One region of the Gordonia paraffinivorans genome, then DNA from elsewhere that is predicted to be linked to it. Evidence: riboswitches for the same ligand, from Rfam matches in the RefSeq annotation. Region 1 holds a riboswitch; the other holds the start of a gene.
What was found. A riboswitch is a leader RNA that binds a small molecule or an ion and turns the genes downstream of it on or off. The one in region 1 is predicted to bind S-adenosylmethionine.
Positions count from the first base shown of each region.

Region 2: another riboswitch for S-adenosylmethionine. It lies ahead of E1P53_RS19500 (bifunctional o-acetylhomoserine/o-acetylserine sulfhydrylase); the one in region 1 lies ahead of E1P53_RS09075 (aminotransferase class V-fold PLP-dependent enzyme).

Region 1 is NZ_CAACYD010000006.1:479,998-483,875, forward strand. Features, by position in the region: gene E1P53_RS09070 (hypothetical protein) at 1-57, opposite strand, end outside; gene E1P53_RS09075 (aminotransferase class V-fold PLP-dependent enzyme) at 54-1,424, opposite strand; SAM riboswitch class IV at 1,444-1,558, opposite strand; gene E1P53_RS09080 (isochorismate synthase) at 1,644-2,744, shown strand; gene E1P53_RS09085 (O-succinylhomoserine sulfhydrylase) at 2,839-3,878, opposite strand, start outside.
Region 2 is NZ_CAACYD010000007.1:1,414,362-1,418,239, reverse strand. Features, by position in the region: gene E1P53_RS19505 (cutinase family protein) at 1-1,073, opposite strand, end outside; SAM riboswitch class IV at 1,327-1,448, shown strand; gene E1P53_RS19500 (bifunctional o-acetylhomoserine/o-acetylserine sulfhydrylase) at 1,512-2,834, shown strand; gene metX (homoserine O-acetyltransferase MetX) at 2,851-3,878, shown strand, end outside.

The sequences.
Region 1 (3,878 bases):
CGGGACGTCGACCGCGGTGGCCGAGCCGATGCGCGTGGTGTCGAGTTCGATGGTCATGCCGGGTACCCCTCGTCGAGTGCTGGTCGGGACGTTGTCGTGGTGCGGGCGGCGTTGCCACACAGGGTCGTCAGCGCGTCGAGCAGGCGGTCGACGTCGTCGGAGGTCGTGCCCGCGCCGAAGCTGGCGCGCACCGTGCCCTCCGGGTGCCCGAGCCGCTTGAGCAGCGGGTGGGCGCAGAACTTGCCGTCGCGGACGCCGATTCCGTGCTCGCTGCTGAGGTATTCGGCGACGGCGCGCGGGGCGTGGCCGTCGACGGTGAACCCGGCGATGCCGACGCGGTCGGTGGAGTCGGAGAAGATCCGCAGCGGGCGGACGCCTTCGATCGCGGCCAGCCCGGCGTCGAGGCGTTCGCACAGCGCGGCCTCGTGATGGCCGATGTACTCCGGGCCGAGGTCGGCGAGGGCCTCGCACGCCTTGGCGATCGAGATGGCGCCCAGCACGTTCGGCGAACCGGCCTCGTGACGCGCTGCGCCGGAGTGCCAGGTGGTGCCCTCGTCACCGAGGTCGACGTCGGCGGTCGCTCCCCCGCCGGCGAGGTAGGGGTCGGCGGCGTCGAACCAGTCCGAGCGCCCGATGAGCACGCCGGCGCCGAACGGCGCGTAGGCCTTGTGCCCGGAGAACGCCAGGTAGTCGATGCCGTGGCTGACGATCGAGATCGGCCGGTGCGCGACGAGCTGCGCCGCGTCGACGAGGATGCGGGCGCCGTGGCGGTGGGCGATCGAGGCGAGCTTGCCGATCGGCAGCACCTCGCCGGTGACGTTCGAGGCCGCGGTGACCGCGAGCAGCGACGCCGGCTTCGAGGCCAGTTCGGCCTCGAGCACGACGAGCGTGTCCTCGATGGTGTCGCAGGCGGTCACGATCCGGGCGCGGCTGCGGCCCTCCTTCGGCGCGCACCACGGCAGCAGGTTGGCATGGTGCTCGATGTCGAGGACGACCACGTCGCCCGGGGTGATGTGGGCGGCGAGGTTGATCGCATCGGTGGTGTTGCGGGTGAAGACGACGGTGTCGTCGGCGCGGCCGCGGACGAAGGCGCGCACGGTCTCGCGGGCCGCCTCGTACCGGCGGGTGGTGACCTGCGACAGGCGGCCGGCGCCGCGATGAACGCTGGCGTACTCGCCGAGCGCGCCCGCCACGTCGGAGGCGACCGTTGCGAGCGCGGGCGCGCTCGCCGCGTAGTCGAGGTTGGCGTAGGCGACGGACCCGCCGGTGACCGGGACCCGGGTGTCGGCGCCGACGACCGGGGCCAGCGCCGGGATGAAGGGGCCTCGGTCGGCGACGGCCGAGGACCGGCCGTCGCAGACGGGGGCGGTGCCGAGAGCAGGACGAACGGACCGGGAAACAGGTGCCGAGAGAACAGCAGTCATCGGAAGAGAACTCCTCGAGAATCCACACTTGCCTCGCTCGGGTTCGAGCGCGGCCAGGTCGTCACCCGGAGCACCCCACCGTGGAGGAGGGTTGCCGACCAGCTAGCCGGGGCTTGTCGCTGGCACTCATGACCTGCGTCAAGATTCGCTGAAACCCCCGAGAGGTGTCAATTTGGAATCACCGTGATTCGAAGTTAGGGCAGGCTTACCTGTATCCTGGTGGTCGTGTCTTCGAACAGCGAGGTCTTTGTCCTGTCGCGCCCGCACGGCACGGTGCGCGGCGGGGGGATCGCCCGGACGTACACCGATGTCGACGAGGCCTCGGCCGCTCTACGCGCCGGCGAGATCCGATCCCTGACCGGCGCGATCCCGTTCGACGTCCGCGACCGCGCGGCGCTGGTCGCACCCGCCCGCCTCGCGTTCGACCCGTCTCCCCTGGCCGGAAGCGCTCCCCTGACGCGCCGCGCCATCTCCACGGTCCTGCACCCCGACGCCGACGAACACCGCGAACGCATCGCCCACGCGATCAAGCGCATCGTCGCCGGGGATGTGGAGAAGGTGGTGCTCGCGCGCAGCGTCGACCTGCTCCTGGATCAGAAGGTGCAGCCGCTCGAACTGCTCGACGCCCTCGCGGGTGGCAACGTCGAGCACAACGCGTTTGCCGTGGACCTCGACGCCGCGACGGGCTCCGGCTCGTGGTTGCTGGGCGCTAGTCCCGAGGTGTTGCTGCGGAAGTCGGGCTCGACCGTGCTCTGCCACCCGTATGCCGGCTCGGCGCCGCGGTCGGCGGACCCCGCCGAGGACGAGGCGACCGCGAAGCGGCTGGCGGCCTCTGCGAAGGATCTCGCCGAACACGCCTTCGTCGTCGACCATCTGCGCGAACGGCTGTCCCACCTGTGCGACGACGTCGACGCACCGTCGACCCCCCGGTTGCAGTCCACCGGCGAGGTCTGGCACCTGGCCACCCCGATCCGCGCCACGCTGCGCGATCCGTCGACCACCGCCCTGGACCTGGCTCTGCTGCTCGGGCCGACCCCCGCGGTCTGCGGGACCCCGAGCGACGTCGCGGGCCAGATCATCCGCGACGTCGAGGGCGAACGCGGCTTCTACGCGGGCTCGGTCGGCTGGTGCGACGCCGCGGGCGACGGCGAGTGGATGGTCGCCATCCGGTGCCTGGAGCTCGCCGGGGATCGACGCAACCTGCGCACCTGGGCCGGCGGCGGCATCGTCGAGGGCTCCGATCCCCAGGCCGAGCTGGACGAGACCGGCTTCAAGCTCCGTACGGTGCTCAACGCGCTGGGGATCGCCGAACTCCCCTGAAACAGCTCCACCACTCTTCCGTGAATCCGCCACCCGAGCGGGTGGCGGCTCTACGGAAAAGTGGTGGAGCCGCGGAGATCCGGTTGAACGGCGGTCAGCCCAGGGCCTGGTCGAGGTCGCCGAGCAGGTCGTCGATGCCCTCGAGCCCGACCGACAGCCGGACCACCGAATCGCTCAGGCCGATGGCCGCACGGCCCTCCGGCCCCATCGCGCGGTGGGTGGTGGTCGCGGGGTGTGTGATGAGCGACTTCGAGTCGCCGAGGTTGTTCGAGATGTCGATGACGCGCAGCCCGTTGAGCACCTCGAAGGCGCGCTTCTTGCCGTCGACCCCGTCGCGGTCGTTGAGTTCGAAGGTCACCACGGTGCCGCCGCCGGACATCTGGCTCGTGGCCAGCTCGTACTGCGGATGCGACTTCAGGAACGGGTACTTGACCCAGCGGACGCGCGGATCGGCTTCGAGGAACTCCGCGATGCGCAGAGCCGAGGAGACCGACGCGTCGACGCGCAGGCGCAGCGTCTCGAGTCCCTTGACCAGCGTCCAGGCGTTGAACGGGCTGAGCGCCGGACCGGTGTGGCGCATCAGCTGCTGCACCGGGCCGTCGATGTACTCCTTGGTGCCGAGCACGGCGCCGCCCATGACGCGACCCTGGCCGTCGATGTGCTTGGTGCCCGAGTAGACGATGACGTCGGCGCCGAGGTCGAGTCCGCGCTGCAGCAGCGGCGTGGCGAAGACGTTGTCCAGCACCACCTTCGCGCCCGCGGCGTGGGCGAGCTCGGACACCTTGCGGACGTCGACGAGGGTCTGCAGCGGATTCGACGGGGTCTCGAAGAACACCGCGGTGGCGGGCTTGGACAGCGCCCGCTCCCACTGCTCGAGGTCCTCGCCGTCGACGAACTCTGTCTCCACACCCCAGCGGGGCAGGATCTCGTTGCACACGACGAAGCACGAACCGAAGAGGCTGCGGGCGGCGACGAGACGGTCACCGGCCTTGAGGAGAGCGCCGAGTGCCACGAAGACCGCGGCCATGCCGCTGGCGGTCGCGAAGCACGCCTCGGCGCCCTCGATCTGCCGCAGGCGCTCCTGGAACATGTGCACGGTCGGGTTGCCGTAGCGGGAGTAGACGAACCGCTCGT
Region 2 (3,878 bases), on a different contig from region 1:
TAGGCGCCGTAGCCGAGCTGAGGCAGCGGCGGCGCGAAGCCCTGGACCAGCCGGACGATCGGCTGCAGGTTGGACAGCTGGATGCCCAGCGGCAGGCCGATCGTGGGCCGCTTCGCCAGGAAGTCGCCGATCTCGCCGGTGTAGCCGATGTCGGTCGCCCATCCCTGGACGAGTTCGGCGAAGGCCGACTTCGCCGAGACGAGGCAGACGCCGTCATCGCAGCTCACCGAACGACCTTCCCACGTGTAGGGCTCCGTGCTGCTGAACGGATCCCTCCCCATCTCCGCGGGGTAGAGGAAGTGCTTCGTGAAGTAGCCGAGAATCCCGTCGACGGCGCCGATCGGGTCGTACAGCGGATCCGGCAGGTCGCAGATGGGGTCGCCGTCGACGCAGACCGACACCACACGATCGGAAACGACACCGAATCCCGTCGGGTCCTCGGCGTTTCCACGCGGTCCCGTCATCGTGAGGCCGGGAATGATGCCGATCAGCGACAACTCGATGCCTCGACCGGTCTTGTCGCCCGCCCGCCGCGGATCGGAGTAGAGCTCGCCGGAGATGAGGTCGGGATCGATCTCGAGATCGTCGTCCGGGTTGTCCGGCGTGCCGTTGACGTCGAACTTCTTGCCGTTGGCGTTTCCGATCTCGGCGAGGACGTCGCCCGCGATGCGGGCGCCCTGCGAGTACCCGACCACGACCACCGGCTTGTCCTGACAATCCTGCTGATAGCTCGCGATCTCCCGGATCGCCGAGTCGTGGCCCTGGCGGGTGCTGCTGTCGTATCCGGTCGCGCCCAGTGGCCACAGCGTGGTCGGGTACTCGGTGTTGACGGCGATGTAGCCCTGTTGCTCGTAGCGCTGCTTGACCTGTTCCAGGTCTCGCGCGGTGGGGTCGTTCGAGCCGGCGACGATCACCACGGCACCGTTTCCGCATTCCTGGGCAGAGGCCTCTGGGACGCCACCGATGAAACCGAACGACGCGGCCGTCGCCAGCCCCGTCGTCGAGGCGATCAGGAACGCAGCTCGCCGTGACCGCAGGTACGCCATCGCCCGCATGAGGTCTCCTCTACTCACCCGAAACCCTTCGCAAACGAGGGGCCTTCCCCGACCAGGGGTTTCGGACAGACAGTAGAGGCAGCGACTGTGACCTGCAGAACACTGAGTCTTGCTAAGAAACGGTGAACTGGGAATTCACCTGAGTGAAGGCGGGAATTCGTCTGCTCGGACTACAGCCCACTACACGTTTCGGAGGCCGGATGAGGGGTTGGATTCGGGCTGACCGGGAGGGTTCTCAGGCGCGTCCAGACGTGTTATATCCTTGTCGCCAGGTCATGAGTATCAGCGTCAAGCCCCGGCTGGCTGATCGGCAACCCTCCAACCGCGGTGGGGTGCTCCGGGTGATGACCGGGTTGAGGGATCGCGAGAGCGAAACCCCGGCAAGCGCGGGTCCGAAGGTCGGACCCCATCAGGGTCTGTGAGGCCCTGCCGACCGTAGAAAGTGATTCAATCGCCATGTCTGATGCCACTGAAGGCACCAATCCCGTAGACAACTGGAGCTTCGAGACCAAGCAGATCCACGTCGGACAGTCGGCCGACGCCGCGACGAACGCGCGGGCGCTCCCGATCTACCAGACGACGTCGTACGTCTTCAACGACACCCAGCACGCGGCGAACCTGTTCGGCCTGGCCGAGCCGGGCAACATCTACACCCGCATCATGAACCCGACCCAGGACGCGGTCGAGCAGCGCATCGCGGCACTGGAAGGCGGTGTGGCGGCACTGCTGCTGGCGTCCGGTCAGGCCGCGGAGACCTACGCCATCCTCAACGTCGTCGAGTCCGGCGGTCACGTGGTGTCGAGCCCGCGCCTGTACGGCGGCACCTACAACCTCTTCCACTACACCCTGCCCAAGCTGGGTGTCGAGGTGACCTTCGTCGAGGATCCCGAGGATCTCGATTCCTGGCAGGCCGCGATCAAGGACAACACCCGCGCCCTGTACGGCGAGTCGATCTCCAACCCCAACAACGAGATCCTCGACATCAAGGGCATCTCCGAGGTCGCCCATCGCAACGGCCTGCCGCTGATCGTCGACAACACCGTCGCGACGCCGTACCTGATCAACCCGCTGGCCCACGGCGCCGACATCGTCGTCCACTCGGCCACCAAGTACATCGGCGGCCACGGCACCGCCATCGGCGGCGTGATCGTCGACGGCGGCACGTTCGACTGGCGCGTCCAGCGCGACGGCAAGGACCTGTTCCCCGGCTTCACCACCCCGGACCCGAGCTACCACGGCGCGGTGTTCGCCGATCTCGGTGCACCGGCCTACGCGCTCAAGGCCCGTGTCCAGTGGCTGCGTGACACCGGTGCGGCGATCTCGCCGTTCAACGCCTTCCTGCTCGCCCAGGGCCTCGAGACCCTGAGCCTGCGCGTCGAGCGTCACGTCTCCAACGCGCAGAAGGTCGCCAAGTTCCTGGAGAACCACCCGCAGGTCGAGTCGGTCGCCTACGCCGGCCTCGAGTCCTCGCCGTGGTACAAGCGCGGCCAGGAGCTGGCCCCGCGCGGCCAGGGCGCCATCGTCGCCTTCGAGATCGCCGGCGGCGTGGACGCGGGCAAGAAGTTCGTCGACGCCCTGACCCTGCACAGCCATGTGGCCAACATCGGCGACGTCCGCTCGCTGGTGATCCACCCGGCCTCGACCACCCACAGCCAGCTGGTCCCCGAGGAGCAGCTCGCCGCGGGTGTCACCCCCGGTCTCGTCCGACTGGCCGTGGGCATCGAGGGAATCGACGACATCCTGGCCGACCTCGAGCAGGGTTTCGCGGCGGCCAAGTGAGACAGGTGAGGCAGCTTTGTCGGTGAGTATCGACCTGAACGCGACAGCGTCTGATCAGCCCGACTGGGAATCACTCCCAGACGGGAAGCTCGTCGGCATGAAGATCGGATCGCTGCCTCTCGACAGCGGTGAACGGCTCGACGACGTCACCCTGGCGTTCCAGCGCTGGGGGACGTTGTCGCCGTCCCGCGACAACGTGATCGTCACGTTGCATGCCCTGACCGGCGACTCGCACGTCACCGGTCCCGCGGACGACGAGCACGAGACCCCCGGCTGGTGGGACGGCCTCGTCGGTCCGGGCAAGGCCATCGACACCGACGAGTGGTGTGTCATCTCGGCCAACGTGCTCGGCGGTTGCAAGGGCTCGACCGGACCGTCGTCGCTCGCACCCGACGGCCGTCCCTACGGATCGCGGTTCCCGCAGATCACCGTGCTGGACCAGGTGCGCGCCGAGGTCGCACTGCTCGATCGCCTCGGAATCCCCAGCGTCGGCGCCGTTCTCGGCGGTTCGATGGGTGGCGCCCGTGCGCTCGAGTGGGCCATCGCGTACCCGGAGCGCGTGCGCAGCGCCCTGGTGCTCGCCGTCGGCGCACGGGCCACCGCAGACCAGATCGGCATCCAGAACACGCAGATCGCGGCCATCAAGGCAGATCCGGCGTGGAACAACGGCGACTACCACGGCACCGGACGGATTCCGTTGGCCGGCATGGGCATCGCCCGGCAGATCGCCCATCTGACCTACCGCACCGAACACGAGCTCGACGAGCGGTTCGGCAATCAGCCTCAGGGCGACGAGAACCCGCTTCTCGGCGGGCGGTACGCCGTCCAGAGCTACCTCGAGTACCAGGCGAAGAAGCTGCAGCAGCGGTTCGACCCGGGTAGCTACGTCGTGCTCACCGAGGTCCTCAACCATCACGACGTCGGCCGCAACCGCGGCGGGGTGAAGAAGGCCCTCAACGACTGCAAGGTGCCGGTGATCGTGGGCGGTATCGACTCCGACCGGCTGTACCCGTTGCGACTTCAGGCCGAACTGGCCGAGGAGCT